3 regions of the Caproicibacterium sp. NSD3 genome follow, and region 1 is predicted to be linked to each of the others. Evidence: predicted binding sites of a transcription regulator. Region 1 holds the regulator's gene; each other region holds the start of a gene.
What was found. Region 1 encodes Rex, which represses fermentation and respiration genes when NADH is low (regulators of the CRP and FNR family bind a similar motif). Its sites were predicted from a motif close to ATTGTTAANNNNTTAACAAT; they were not measured.
Positions count from the first base shown of each region.

Region 1 (5,330 bases):
TGAAGCTCCTTTTTTATGTAACGGATAACAAAAAATATTTTAAAGCGGCATATGAGAGAAAAGATTGAATCCAGTCACATGCTCAATAATTCCAATAATAATGGTCAAGACGCCGAGGATCCCGGTATAAACGACAAAGATCGCTAACTTGTTGGAAGAAACAATCCATTTGAGCAGTTTAATTGCAAGAAATCCGACAATCATTGCCGAGAGTAATCCACAAATTACCACACCAAATCCAATGCCGCCGGTTCCCTGAGCAACTGCATCTTTTGTCTCTAAAACAACCGCTGCCAAAATAGCGGGAATTCCCATAACGAATGAGTAGTCCAAAGCAGATTGTTTATTGATGCCGCGCATGAGACCAACACTCAGCGTCGTCCCGGAGCGGGAAAGGCCCGGAAATACCGCGGCAACTACCTGCCCCAAGCCAACACAAAGCGCATCCACGGGATTATACTGCCTGCGTCCCCCGGGCATCGTTCTGCCGTCTCTCATCATCGGACGGACTTTTCGATTCATCTGTATTCCAAAGTACAGAAGCACACTGGTACCAAGGAAAGAAAATCCTTCAACCAAAATATCGCTGTCTTCGGAGAATATATCCGCATAGTCTTTAATAGAATGACCGGTTCCAGGGACCGGCAGGAACAAGAGGAATAACGGCAAAAGGCCAATAATCAACATCATCAGCAAACGACGGTCAGGGCTCATCTGTTTCCAGTGAAACTCTCTATGTACCAGATCCTGTACCACTCTGACCAATTCCCGCAGAAGCCGAAGAATCAAATTTCGATAAACAAATATCACTGCAATCAATGTGCCTAAATGCAGCATAACATCAAAGAAAAGACCCGGCATCGAAAGGCCCATCATATGTTGTGCCAGAGAGAGATGCCCGCTGCTGGAAACCGGCAAAAACTCTGTTGCACCTTGAACAATTCCTAAAATAATTGCCTGCAGAATACTCATAAGTTACCTCCACTTATGTAAGGCGTAAAAACGCCTCATTTTTTTTCTTTATTTTTTGGTCTAACTGTTTTCTTTCGTCTCTTGTCAATCATTCCATAAAGGCAGTCCAACGCGTCCGATAAGTTTCCAAGAGAATCAATCAGCCCCTCTCGTACCGCGTCAGGACCGTCTAAAATGGTTCCTACATCCATGACTAGTTCTTTCGTGTTCATTGAGAGTTCCATAAAACGCTTTTCAGTAATTTTGCTGTTTTCCACCACAAAATGTGTGATTCTCTCCTGCATACGCTGAAAATATTCCAATGTCTGCGGTACTCCGAGCAATGTGCCATTCATGCGGACCGGATGAATGGTCATGGTAGCGCTTGGTGCAATAAAGCTATGCTTTGCAGCGACTGCTAAAGGGACCCCGATTGAATGTCCCCCGCCAAGCACAAAACTGACTGTTGGCTTTTTCATTCCAGAAACCAGTTCAGCCAGTGCAAGCCCAGCCTCCACATCTCCGCCGACGGTATTGAGAATAATCAGCAGGCCGTCTATATCCGGTGCTTCCTCGATCGCGACCAACTGTGGAATCACATGCTCGTATTTTGTGGTCTTATTTTGACTTGCTAAGATAAAATGTCCTTCAATCTGGCCGATAATGGTCAGACAATGGATTCGATGCCCCGGTTTTCCCGCCGTAACACTTCCGCTTTCGCTGATCTCGTCCCGACGTTCTTCGTCTTCGTCTTTTTCTTCTTTTTCCGGAGAATCCGTATCCATTAATGCATAAGGCCGTTTATTTTTCAAGACAGATTCGCCTCCCAGCTGATAGTCTGCCCTAAAAAAACCGACCCATTCAAAAAAGCAAATCATCTTATAGGAATCGCTTTATTATAACATTCCCTCCCGCTCTGTGCAAGAGAAGGAAAAGAGTTTCCTTTTTTCATTATTTTCTCGGTGTTAATTGATTGACAACTGCATAAATTTATTAGATAATATGTTATTATAAATAAAGTAAAGGGGTCTATTCTGTCGAAACACCAAAAGGTAAATATTACACAAGACTCCCTTGCAGAAAGGATCATTCTTCATCATCTTATTTTTGATGACCGGATAATCAGAAAAATTCAATTCAAATCATAATTTTCCGTTCTTCCCAACTAGCATTAAAGATCACTAAAAAAATAAAAATTTTTGCAGCGCGAATATTCATCCCCGCCCAAAGGGAAAACCATCTTAGATACTTTTTTAAATCTTGCCGTTTAGTTTCTCATCTTTGTAATTGGGGCCTTTTTTAAAACGATATTATCCCTTAAAATAGAAATCCTCATAGATGGGTAAAATGACAGATAGCATTCCTCCAAAAAAGCATTCTGTGTTTTCTTTTTTGCGGCAAAAGGTATTAAAAATTAGGGAGATAAATTTTCAAGAATTCATGAAACCCAGGGTCGGAAATCACTCCAAAGAATGATACTATTCAGCGCTCTTTTCATAAATTAAAAAGGAGAATAAAACAATTCCAATTTCACTCTCGCCATCTTTTGGAGTCGAAACTTTAAAAAAGGTGTTCTTAATTAGAATTGGAAAAAGGATGTTGACCGGAGATTTCCCTTTTACATTACACACTGTCCAAAAGTACAGAGTTAACACAGGGAATTTTTCGAGAAAACACAAAGATGTTTAGCAACGATTGTTGCAAGGAGGAAATAAAGCTCATGCCGAAACGTGAAAATGTATCAATGTCGGTGGTTCGGCGTCTACCGCGCTATTACCGATTTCTGCGCCAACTGCAGAAAGAGGGCGCTACCCGGATTTCTTCGACGGAATTATCAAAGCGTCTGGGGCTCACCGCCAGTCAGATTCGTCAGGATCTTAACTGTTTCGGCGGATTTGGCCAGCAGGGTTACGGATATATGGTAGATCAGCTCTGCTCTGAAATTCGCCAGATTCTAGGTCTTGACCACTGCTATAAAGCGGTTCTCTTTGGTGCCGGGAATCTTGGCAGAGCCATCGCCAGCCATATGTCTTTTGAAGCAATGGGATTTCAGCTGATCGGAATTTTTGACAATGATCCCCTGAAAGTCGGAAAAATCGCCGATGGTCTTCCCATTCGTATGACGGAAACTTTTGAAAGCTTCTATCAAGAAGAACATCCTGATGTAGCCGTACTCTGTATTCCCCGTGGTTGCGCCCAGAAAAATGTCGACTATCTTTACAAAGTTGGAATCCGCAATTTTTGGAACTTCAGCCATTACGATATTGCAATGCGCTATCCGGATGTTGTGGTGGAAAATGTTCATTTAAATGATAGCCTGATGACTCTTTGCTATCGAATGTCCAACTAAACCCATCTGATTTTTCATTAAAAAGGAGGAATCTCTATGTATTGGATTATTATTGGTGTTATCATTCTGATCCTGATTTTTTGGTTTGCAGGAACATATAACCGCCTCGTAAAATTAAACGTCCGAGTAGACAATGGCTGGAGTCAGGTAGATGTTCAGCTAAAAAAGCGATTTGATCTGATTCCAAACTTGGTAGAAACAGTAAAAGGCTATGCCACTCACGAAAAAGGGACTTTGGAAGAAGTTGTAAAATGGCGCGCCGCTGCCGGCAGTGCCAAAAATCCGCAGGAACTGATGGATGCAAACAATCAACTTTCCCATGCGATCGTTAATCTGTTTGCTACGGCAGAACAATATCCGGATCTGAAAGCAAATCAAAACTTCCTTTCTCTTCAAAAACAACTCGAAGATATTGAAAGCAAGATTGCTATTTCCCGCCAGTTCTATAACGATACCGTCATGCGCTATAACGAATTTACCATACAATTCCCCAGCAATTTGATCGCTTCCATTTTCCATTTCCATTCCCGTCCGTATTATGAAGTTTCAGATGAAGAGCGCGAAACACCGCAGGTGAAATTTTAATATGATAAAAATGAAAAGAAAATTTTCAAAAATTTCTCTTCTCAGTTTTTTACTCTTTAGTTTAATTTGCTCTCTGTTTTGGGGCAGCACTATTTCCGCCTCTGCAAGCAGTAGCGGCAGCCAAACCGTTACGCAGATGACGATTGATGCGCAGGCACAATCAAATGGAGATCTTCTTGTCACAGAAAAGTGGGCGCTCAATGTAACAGAGCGCAGCAAAGCATACTCCAATTTTTACCGGACATTCGATATGGCCGGCAGCAATGGCATTTCTGCTGATTCAATCACGCTAAACAGTGTATTTGATGAGGATAGCGGGATTGAATACCGGAATATCGGTGACATTAATCCTGAAAATGTAACAGGGCCGCAAAACTCCTGTTATCTGCACAAATCTGGGAATCAGATTGAAGTTGGTTGGTTTGCTCCAAAATTCACTTCTGGTAACCGTACCTTCACATTTTCCTATACGATTCACAATGTAATGAACGTTTATCAGGACGTCGGAGAAATTTTTGACACATTTGTACCGGATAAATTTTCGTTTCCAATCACGAAACTGACCGGAACCATTCGACTGCCTCAGGCAGTCTCTGATCCGAATACCCAGATCCGCGCATGGCTTCACAGCACTGCCTCCGGTTTTTGGAAGGTCCTTCCGGACGGTACCGGACTCACATTTTCTCTGGACAACATTCCGAAAGAAACGATGGTTGCCTTACGAATGCTTGCGCCCGCAGCCCTGTTTTCACAATCGCCAAAACAAATAAATGAGGCGAAAGAATCTGAAATTGCGGCAGAGGAACAAGCTTTAGTTGATAAAGCAATCGCGCACCAAGAGACGCAAAAACGGCTCGGATATATTGACGTGATTGGTGGTATTTTGTTTTTAGTACTGGCAATCTTTTTGACGATTTATATCCGCAAAAAATACTTTAAGCCTTATCAGCTCAATTCTCCGGAATATTATCGAGAGATTCCAAAAGAAGCTTCTCCAGGTGGAATTGCCAAGCTGTTCTACTATTATGATGGTGGTGTAGATCTGACGCAGGAGCAAAAGGGCAGAGTTTATAGTGCTACTCTCCTGAGTCTTGCACGCAAAGGTTATGTTAGCCTTACTCCGGACCCAAATGAGAAGGAATTTCGCATTTCAATTACGGACGATAAGGCTCACGAAGACCTGACTCAAAGCGAAGCTATTTTCCAACAATTATTTAGCAATGTGGCAGAGCATTATAATGGTTCTTTTTCCATGAAGGACTTTAAACAGTATGCTAAAAAGCAGTATGTCTCTGTTGACTCTTTGATCTCCAGATTTTGGGTAACGGCAGAGCGCGAACACACTAAGGCTGATTGGTATGAAAAACGTCCAAAAGCGGTTAAAGTTTTCATAACGATCGCCTCTATGGTTGCTATTTTGGGTATCGTTCTCTTTGTAGTCCTT
Region 1 is NZ_CM132119.1:778,806-784,135, reverse strand. Features, by position in the region: gene ACVS9P_RS03860 (undecaprenyl-diphosphate phosphatase) at 40-972, opposite strand; gene ACVS9P_RS03855 (ClpP family protease) at 1,008-1,736, opposite strand; gene ACVS9P_RS03850 (redox-sensing transcriptional repressor Rex) at 2,672-3,301, shown strand; gene ACVS9P_RS03845 (LemA family protein) at 3,338-3,886, shown strand; gene ACVS9P_RS03840 (DUF2207 family protein) at 3,888-5,330, shown strand, end outside.

Region 2 (5,330 bases), 470 kb from region 1:
TCCAATTGGACGGGATATAAAGCTTTTTTACGGTACTTCTTTATCGTTCGATCATACTCCAGCATAGAGATTCCCTCTTGAGAAGGCATCAGCACTACCTGCGGCCTTTCAAGGTTTCCGGTATAATACGCCGTGCGCTCCCATTGCTGCTGCCCATTAAAAGTAGTTTTTGATCGAACAGCGCCGGATGGATACCAAGAAATCACTGCCCAACCATTTTTTTGCGGAATCGCTTTTTGAAAAATCTCTCCGGAGCTCTTCATTTTCCATAAAAAGTGATGGTCAGCAAGGTGATATTTGGCGCTCAAGTCTGCACCAAATTCCTCTGAACTGATCTCTCCACGCTGGGCAATTTTTTCCCGGAACCAGTTTTGGCGCACTTTCCCCAAGAGATCCTGTCCGTCCTCGCAGAAACGCGCACAGGTTACTGAATAAAAAACCGGGTCACTCACCACTGCCGCCATCCTTTCAAAACCAAAATTCAACAAAATAGTCCATATTTATTATAAGAAAAGCGTTTGCATAATGCAACCTACTTTGCAGAATTTCCTTCTTTAAATGAAAGGAAGATAGACCATTCCCAAAAAATATGATATATTTAATGCTTAGAAAAGCAATCCTGATATTCTACCTCAAAAAAATAAAAAGGCCATCCGGTTTTTCCGGACAGCCTAATGCCAAAGGAAAAATTCATTTCATTAACCGCGGATTGCCGAGCCGACTTCATCAACAAAGCCGTTAACAGCCTGTGCTGCCTTATGGGCAGTTTTTTTCAGCTGGTGGTTATTTTCCATTGCCTTTCCTCCAATAACTACAGCGGCAACACCAACAGCGGCGCCAGTGGCGATTCCTTTTACAAAACCCATTGTATTCTTATACATTAGATACAACCTCCCGAATAAAATTGCGGAACCTATAATTACAAGTCCCATCTTCTATCATCCCCTTCTAGAATGGTTTTATGGCTTGAAACATTCGGTGAAATAATTGCCATCTCCTGTTAAAATAAATAAAAAGCGAAAGGAAGTTCCCTTCATGTCAAAACTCAATATTGTTCTTGTCGAACCCGAAATCCCACAGAATACCGGAAATATTGCACGTACCTGTGCATTGACCGGTGCCCGGCTCCATCTGGTCGGCCCCATGGGATTTAAAATTGACGATAAAAAATTAAAGCGCGCCGGCCTTGATTATTGGCATCTGCTTGATATTTCCTATTACGATAGTCTTACCGATTTTTTTTCGGAAAACGACGGAAATTTTTTCTATTTTTCCACAAAAGCCCGGCACATCCACAGCGATATCTCCTACCCAATAGAAAACTGCTATCTAGTTTTCGGAAAAGAGACCGCTGGTCTGCCTGAAGAGCTGCTGCTCAAAAATCCGGAATCCTGCGTACGAATCCCTATGCTCAACAATCCAGACGCCAGAAGTCTCAATCTTTCCAATTCCGTTGCAATCGGCGTTTACGAATGTCTGCGGCAATGGGGATATCCGGAACTTCTCGTCAAAGGAGAACTGCATCGGCTGCACTGGTAAAAACGATCATGAATGAAATCCTTTTTTCGGAAAAAAATAAAACCATGTTTGAAATAAAAAGTTTGTTAAATTTTTAATTATCTTTTCCAAATTGCCCTTTGGTTGCTTGAAAACCCGTTTGGGGCGTTGTATAATAAAGTCAATTTAAAGATTCTTTACCTATCTGGAAGCGAAAAAACGGAAGGAGAAACACCATGAACTATCTGAACAAAAAAACAGTTGAGGACATTGATGTAACCGGAAAAAGAGTTCTTGTCCGCTGCGATTTCAACGTTCCCTTTGATGATCATGGAAACATTACCGATACCAAACGCATTGATGGTGCAATGAAAACGATCCTTTACCTTGTCAATCACAAGGCAAAAGTAATTCTCTGCTCTCACCTCGGGCGCCCAAAGGGAGAATTCAATCCAAAGTATTCCCTTAAACCCGTCGCAAAATGCCTCTCGGAAAAACTTGGTTTTCCTGTAAAAATGGCAACCGACGTCATTGGTGAAAGCGCTCGTTCGATCGCCGCTTCTTTAAAAGACGGCGAAGTGGAACTGCTCGAAAATGTTCGTTTCCATAAGGAAGAAGAAAAAAATGATCCCGCTTTTGCAAAAGAGTTGGCTTCTTTAGCAGATATTTATGTAAATGACGCTTTTGGAACCGCACACCGTGCTCATGCTTCTACAGCAGGCGTTGCCGATTATCTTCCGGCTGTCTGCGGCTTTTTGATTCAAAAAGAAATCACCATTATGGGCAAAGCGCTCTCCGATCCCAAACGTCCCTTTGTTGCAATTTTGGGAGGAGCAAAAGTATCGGATAAAATTTCCGTCATTACAAACCTGCTCACAAAAGTCGACACTTTAATTATCGGCGGCGGCATGGCTTACACATTTCTCCGCGCGAAAGGCTATTCAGTCGGAACTTCTCTTTGCGAAGAAGATAAAGTTGATCTTGCAAAAGAGATCATGGTTTCTGCAGAGAAAAAGGGCGTCAAACTTTTGCTCCCCGTAGACAACAAGATCGGCCATGAGTTTAAGCCGGATACCGAAGCAAAAGTTGTCGATTCCGACCAAATTCCAGACGACTGGATGGGCCTCGATATTGGACCCAAAACGCAAAAACTTTTTGCCTCTGCTATCAGTGGAGCCGGAACCGTTGTTTGGAACGGTCCTATGGGACTTTCCGAATGGGAAAATTTTGAATCCGGCACAGTAGCGGTTGCACAAGCAGTTGCCGACAGCGGTGCAATTTCCATTATCGGCGGCGGCGATTCTGCTGCTGCAGTCGAGAAATTCGGTTTTGCCGATAAGATGACTCATATTTCCACAGGCGGCGGCGCTTCTCTTGAATTCCTTGAGGGAAAAATTCTGCCGGGAATTGCCTGCTTGAACGATAAAGACTAACCACATAAGAAGGAGATTTTTCCATGAAAAAATCATGCCGCCGGGCGATAATTGCCGGCAACTGGAAAATGAATAAAACGCCGAAAGAAGCAGCTGAACTGATCCGCGGAATTCTGCCGCTCGTAAAAGATGCAGACTGCGAAGTCATCTGCTGTGTCCCTTATGTTGATCTTCCCGTAGCATTGGAGCTTACTCATGGAACCAACGTAAAGGTCGGTGCCGAAAACTGCCATTGGGAAAAGAGCGGCGCCTATACCGGTGAAATTTCCGCCGATATGCTCGCTTCTATGGAAGTGCCCTATGTGATTATCGGCCACAGCGAACGCCGAACCTATTTTGGTGAAACCGATGCTACCGTTAACAAACGAATTCGTGCTGCACTGGACGCCGGTCTTTCCGTCATCGTATGTGTTGGAGAATCTTTGGAGCAGCGGGAACAAGGAATTACTTCGGAACTGGTTTCTATGCAGACAAAGATCGCTTTAAACGGTGTTTCCGAAGAAGAAATGAAGCGAATGATTATCGCTTATGAGCCTCTTTGGGCAATTGGGACCGGCAAAACCGCAACTTCAGAGCAGGCAAACGAAGTCTGCTCGGTCATTCGCAACACCCTTAAAGCTCTTTATGGCGAAAAGGTAAGCGAAGGAACCACTATTCAGTACGGCGGTTCCATGAAGGCAAAGAATGCTGCGGAACTTTTGGCTCAGCCTGATGTGGACGGCGGTCTCATCGGCGGCGCATCTTTAAAGCCGGATGATTTTGCTGCAATCGTAGATGCTGCTTCAAAAGGCTAATCATAAATTATTAAATTTTCGGCGCGGATCGGGCGTTTCTGCCCTGTCCGCGCTCTGTATATCAAAGCAGAAAAAGGATTCTTTTAAAGGAGGAACTATTTATGGCTAAAAAGCCTTTAATTCTAATGATATTGGACGGTTTCGGAATTGCCCCTCCCACTGGGAATGCCATTGCCAGTGCCAACAAACCGAATCTTGACCGTCTCTTTTCCGAAAATCCCATCACTCAGATCGGCGCTTCCGGATTAAACGTGGGACTGCCGGATGGCCAAATGGGCAACAGTGAAGTCGGTCATACCAATATTGGTGCCGGCCGCATCGTCTATCAGGAGCTCACCCGCATTACAAAGTCGATTCAAGACGGCGATTTCTTCGAAAATCCGGCTCTCCTCTCTGCCATGGAAAATGCAAAACAAGAAGGCAAAGCCCTTCATCTCATCGGCCTGCTCTCAAGCGGCGGTGTTCACAGTCATATTGAGCATCTCTATGCACTTGTAGAAATGGCAAAACGCATGAATGTAAAGAATGTTTATATCCATGCACTGCTGGACGGCCGCGACGTTCCTCCAACCTCCGGCAAAGGGTTTGTAGCTGCCTGCAATCAAAAACTTTCACAGATCGGTGTCGGCAAAATTGTGACTGTGATGGGCCGCTATTATGCAATGGACCGCGATAACCGCTGGGAGCGCGTGGAAAAAGCTTACGCTGCCATGGTATATGGAGAAGGCAACTTTGCCGATTCTGCCGAAGAGGCGGTAGAAAAATCCTATCAGGAAAAGGTAACCGATGAATTCGTGATTCCCGCGGTCATTGACAAGAGAGGCTGTGTGAAATCCGGCGATTCCGTAATCTTCTTTAATTTTCGCCCTGACCGTGCCCGCGAAATTACACGTACCTTTGTTGATCCCGATTTTTCCGGTTTTCCGCGCAAAAAAGGATTCTTCCCGCTCACTTATGTCTGCATGACGCAGTATGATGCTACCATGCCCAACGTGCTGGTCGCATTTAAACCGGAAAGCCTTAAAAATACGATGGGAGAATATCTCTCGAAAAATGGGATGACACAGCTTCGGATTGCAGAAACCGAAAAATATGCCCATGTTACATTTTTCTTTAACGGTGGTGTAGAAAAGCAATATCCCGGCGAAGACCGCATTCTTGTCAAATCGCCGAAGGTTGCTACCTATGATTTACAACCCGAAATGAGTGCATATGAGGTCACGGACAAGTTGGTAGACGCTATTCATTCCGGGAAATATGACGTTATCATTTTAAATTACGCTAACTGCGATATGGTTGGGCATACCGGTATTTTTGCGGCGGCAAAAGCTGCCGTAGAAACAATCGATCAATGCGTTGGAAAAGTAGTCAACGCAATCTCCGATATGCACGGCGTTGCCCTTATCACCGCAGACCATGGTAACGCTGATAAGATGGTGGATGAAAACGGAAACCCCTTTACGGCACATACCACTAATCCGGTTCCGTTTTGTGTCATCGGATACCCCTGCAAGCTGAGAAGCGGTGGCCGCCTAGCGGATATCGCTCCGACAATGCTCAAAATTTTGGGACTGCCGCAACCTACCGAAATGACAGGGAAAAGTCT
Region 2 is NZ_CM132119.1:307,649-312,978, reverse strand. Features, by position in the region: gene ACVS9P_RS01475 (MORN repeat-containing protein) at 1-452, opposite strand, end outside; gene ACVS9P_RS01470 (hypothetical protein) at 699-881, opposite strand; gene ACVS9P_RS01465 (tRNA (cytidine(34)-2'-O)-methyltransferase) at 1,036-1,539, shown strand; gene ACVS9P_RS01460 (phosphoglycerate kinase) at 1,734-2,930, shown strand; gene tpiA (triose-phosphate isomerase) at 2,954-3,724, shown strand; gene gpmI (2,3-bisphosphoglycerate-independent phosphoglycerate mutase) at 3,826-5,330, shown strand, end outside.
Region 2: ACVS9P_RS01460 (phosphoglycerate kinase) is a predicted target of Rex. The motif match lies at 1,601-1,620, and genes of this name have one in related genera.

Region 3 (5,330 bases), 450 kb from region 1:
ATTGCGTTTATTTTAACATGATTTCTTAAAAATCGCAATTTCTTTTCTAATATTCTAAAATGATTGACAAACTATTTAAAAAGTTTTAATATAAAAAACATTGTTCTTGAATTGTCTGGAGGGAAAACTGTGGACTACTTTGCTCTGTTTGGAATTGCCGTTGGCCTTTCAATGGACGCTTTTGCAGTCAGCATCACAAATGGTGCCGTCACAAAAAAGCTGCGCTTTTCTTTTGCTCTGAAATTAGCCTGCAGTTTTGGATTATTTCAGGGAATCATGCCTGTCATTGGGTGGCTGGTCGGAATTACCGGCGCTTCTTTAATAGAAAGCGTTGATCATTGGATTGCTTTGATCCTTTTGAGTATCATCGGAATTCAAATGTTGAAAGAATCCCGCCATAAAGAAACAGCTGTTTGCTACCAAAATGATCTATCATGGAAACAAATTTTAGTGCTTGCCGTTGCCACCAGTATTGATGCTCTTGCAACAGGCGTAATTCTTCCGAATGCAGTTGGTGCTTCAACGCCTCTTTTAATGCTTTTAGCTGTTAGTATTATTGCAGTCGTAACATTCTTTTTTTGTCTCATTGGTGTTTATATTGGAAAAAAGTTTGGCCCTCTTTTGAGCAACCGCGCAGAACTTTTTGGTGGAATCGTTCTGATCGCAATCGGCATTGAAATTTTCGTTGAGCATATGTGGTTTTCCTAACATTATTTCCCGGAAAATAAAATGATCGGTTTTCAATAAAATTCCTTTTACTGAAAGCCGACCATTTTTTAAATATCGTCATTTTGAAAATTTGGGGCGCATTGATAGCGCTTATATAATTCACGGATTCTCTCTTGCATCTCATGACGCACGATCGTCGGCGACAAAACTGTCATGACTCCGCTGTACTGTAAAAGCCATTCATACAGCCCATCACTGATACTAACATCTGTACGGGCTGTAAAAACATCCTTACTGTTATCACACTCCAAAAATTTCAAAGAATCTCCAAAGCGATCCAGCATGATTTCTAATGCAGAATTTTTGCAGCGAATCAAAAGGGTCTGTCTTTCCCCGTTGTACATGTAAAAAGAATGCCGCAAATAATCATCTGCATCAAAAGTTCCACGATAAGAACAAACTTCTTCAAATGGACGTGCCGGTTCCTCCAGGATCTCTACTCTGTGCATACGGTCCAAACGATAATTCGAAACGACATCATATTTTTTATAATTACAAGCTAAATAATATTTGTCGTGACTCCATAATAAAGCATAGGGACTCAGAATAAATTCTCGTCCAAAATCAAGCGTTACTCGGTTGTGCCAAAGGATCTGATGCTGATACACCATACGAATTTTCTTTTTGGCACGAATTGCTTTTTCCAGTGTATCAATTGTATAAAAAATTTCTCCATTTTTATATTTATAAGTTCTGTCAAAACTGATTTGACGGCACATATCTTCCGCCTGATGTACACTCATCAAACTTTTGAGGTGATCAACGAGTTGTTTCGTCCACTCTTCTGTTATAAAAGGAGCACTTAAAACGGCATCCATTAGCACACGCACCTCTGCAGTTTCGAATGAAGACGACTCTGCAAGGTAAAAGCCTCTTTGGGTTGAGCCATTGGATTTTATAAAATCATACCCAGCATCTTTTAAAGCTTTTAAGTCCCTGCCGAGTGTCTTTCGGCTACAGGAAAGGCCTTCTTGTTCCAAAAGTTTGCCGACTTCTAAAAGGGTAATCGGATGATCTTGATCTGAATTCTTTCTGAAAATCTGAAGCATTTTTAATAAACACAATTTTTCTTTATTAACATTCGAATCCAATTTCTCTCTCTCCTATTTTTATTTGCTTAATTTTACCATATTTTTAAAAATACAACAACACCCGACAGGATAAGTGATTTCTTGTCTTTTGGCGGCAAATCTGATATAATATAAAACAAATAATTAAAGTAACCAAACGTGGTAGGAGGTTCTTTTGGAATGGATTTTTATGAGGAATATCAAAGCAAACTGACAACTGCTGAGGATGCAGTCAAGGTTGTCAAATCCGGTGACTGGGTGGATTATGGATGGTGTCTTGGGACTCCTGTTGTCCTCGATAAAGCTTTAGCTGCACGATACAATGAACTGACGGATGTAAAACTTCGCGGCGGCGTTGTCATGCATCCCTTGGAGATTGCTAAAGTACCGGATGCGCCAACCCATTTTACATGGAACAGCTGGCATATGAGCGGAATTGAACGCAAAATGATTTCTCTCGGAATGGCATATTACAGCCCCATGCGTTATTCAGAGTTGCCTCGTTTTTATCGCGAAAACCTGGATCCGGTTGACGTTGTCATGATTCAGGTTGCTCCTATGGATGAACATGGCTATTTTAACTTTGGCCCCAGTGCTTCACATATTACTGCAATGTGTGAAAAAGCAAAAACGATTATCGTTGAAGTCAATCAAAATATGCCTCGCTGCCTAGGCGGTTTTAACGAAGGAATTCATATCAACAAAGTAGATATGGTTGTAGAAGGTCCAAACGATCCGATCGACGCAACTGGTGCAGAAGCTCCTGCTACTGAAATTGACAAAGCTGTCGCAAAACTAATTGTAGAAGAAATTCCAAATGGTGCCTGCCTACAGCTCGGAATTGGCGGCATGCCAAACGCTGTTGGTTCCATGATCGTTGACTCTGATCTAAAAGATCTTGGCGTTCATACAGAAATGTACGTTGATGCTTTTGTAAAAATTGCAAAAGCCGGAAAAATCAACGGGTCAAAGAAAAATATTGATTACGGACGTCAGACTTATGCTTTTGGCTCTGGCTCCAAAGAAATGTATGAATACATGAATAACAACCCTGCACTGATGAGTGCACCTGTTGATTATACAAACGACGTTCGCACAGTTGCAGCTCTTGATAATTTTATCTCCATTAACAATGTGATTGATGTTGACCTTTATGGACAAGTGAATGCAGAATCCGCTGGGATTAAGCAAATCAGCGGTGCCGGCGGACAGCTTGATTTCGTTATGGGTGCTTATTTAAGTCATGGCGGAAAGAGCTTCATTTGTTGCTCTTCTACTTTCACCAACAAAAAAGGCGAAACGATTTCCCGTATTTTACCGACTTTGAAAAACGGCTCCATCGTAACAGATACCCGTTGCAATATTCAATGGCTTGTTACCGAATACGGAAAAGTAAACTTAAAGGGGCTTTCCACTTGGCAGCGCGCTGAAGCGATTATTAGCGTTGCACATCCAAAATTCCGTGATCAATTAATTAAAGATGCTGAAGCACAGAATATTTGGCGTCAGTCCAACAAAATTTAAATTCAGTTTCTACATAAGGCCCTTATCTTTCATCCTTTTTCAAACGACGATGAAAGACAAAGGCCTTTTTTAATGATTTTTTTGACTTTCCGGCAACCGATTCCTTTTTGTATATTTTGCGGTAAATTAAGAACATATTAAAAAAGCCACCCTTCTCCCAAATGGAAAAAGGGTGGCTTTTTATTCTCTTAGCAAAAAAATCAGGAAAAATGATCCTTATTTGCTTGCTTCCAAAGCTTTAATTGCTTCAGTCAGCATCGGGACAACTTTAAACAAGTCGCCAACGATACCATAAGAAGAAATATCGAAAATAGGAGCATCAGCATTTTTATTGATAGCAACGATGCATTCGGAATCCTGCATACCAGCCTGATGCTGAATTGCACCGGAAATACCGAGTGCAACATAAATGCGAGGATGAACGGTCTTGCCAGTCTGTCCGACCTGATGATCGGAAGAAATCCAGCCAGCATCGACAACTGCACGAGAAGCGCCTACGACGCCGCCCAATACATCAGCCAGATCCTGCGCAATTTTAATGCCCTTTTCGACATCTTTGCTGATACCACGTCCAACAGAAACAACGACATCAGCACCGATCAAATCGACCATCTTCTTGGCTGCTTTCTCAACATCAAGAACCTCTACATGGATATCGTCCTTTTTAAGGGCAATATTCAGATTCTCGACAACAACCTTCTGTGCACCAGCCTCATCATAAGGCTGAGTCTTCATAACGCCCGGACGAACAGTAGACATCTGCGGACGAAAACGCGGGCAAATAATGGTAGCCATCAAGTGGCCGCCAAATGCCGGACGAGTCATCTTCAAATTGGTATTGTTCTCAAAGGGGGTATGATCGACATCAATGGTAGAAGTCGTCTTCAAAAACGCCTTATACTTTTCAGTATCTACATCCAGATGGGTGCAGTCGGCAGTCAAACCGGTATGCAGACGAGCTGCACAGCGAGGTCCAAGGTCACGACCAATGTTGGTAGCACCGATCAGGAGAACCTCAGGTTTTTTCTCTTTGACAGCATCACAGATTACTTTTGCATAACCGTCTGTTGTATAGGTCTCTAAGAGCTCACTATCACAAACATATACACGATCAGCGCCGTATCCGCCAAGGCCCTTGACATACTCTTCTTTAATATTATGACCAAGCAAAATGCCACAAAGCTCTACTCCTAGGTCATTGGCCAGTTTACGGCCTTCGCTCAGCAGCTGATAGGTGGTACTCATAATTACGCCTTCGCGCTGCTCACAAAATACCCACACGCCCTTAAAGGCGGCGGTGTCTTTACTATTAAATTCAGCCATTTATTACATCTCCTTTCAAATTAGATAAGGTGTTTCCCGTCCAGAATACCAACGAGCTTTTCGCAAGTTGCTTTATCTGCGCCCTCCAGCATTACGCTGGCACCTTTAAGCGGAGGCGAGAAAGACTTATACACATTGGTCGGAGATCCTTTAAGGCCGATTGTATCCAGATCAACCAGCGGATCATCTTTCAATGCCTCATAGTTGAAAACATCCAAAGGCTTGGAATAGCATTCAAAAATGCCTCCAACACTCATATAACGGGGTTCGTTCAGCTCTTTAATGCAGGTTAAGAGGCACGGAGTCTGAACTTTCAGCATCATAAATCCGTCTTCCAGCATACGCTTTACGACGAGATCTTTGCCTTCAACTTTAATATCTGCTACATAGGTAACCTGCGGCATACCGAGTTTTTCAGCAATCTGCGGGCCAACCTGTGCGGTATCGCCATCAATAGCCTGACGGCCACAGAATACGACATCCTCAGGACCTACACCGATCTTCTTAATCGCAGCAGCCAGAATCTGACTGGTTGCATAGGTATCACTGCCGCCGAATTCACGTGCAGAAACCAAAACCGCACGATCTGCACCGCGGGCAAGGATTTCACGCAGCATTCCCTCTGCCGGAGGGGGTCCCATGGAAACGACAATCACTTCGCAGCCTGTTTTTTCTTTCAGTTGA
Region 3 is NZ_CM132119.1:1,225,375-1,230,704, forward strand. Features, by position in the region: gene ACVS9P_RS06135 (manganese efflux pump MntP) at 130-708, shown strand; gene ACVS9P_RS06140 (helix-turn-helix transcriptional regulator) at 777-1,820, opposite strand; gene ACVS9P_RS06145 (butyryl-CoA:acetate CoA-transferase) at 1,980-3,323, shown strand; gene acrA (acryloyl-CoA reductase electron transfer subunit beta) at 3,540-4,646, opposite strand; gene acrB (acryloyl-CoA reductase electron transfer subunit gamma) at 4,667-5,330, opposite strand, start outside.
Region 3: ACVS9P_RS06145 (butyryl-CoA:acetate CoA-transferase) is a predicted target of Rex. The motif match lies at 1,860-1,879, and genes of this name have one in related genera.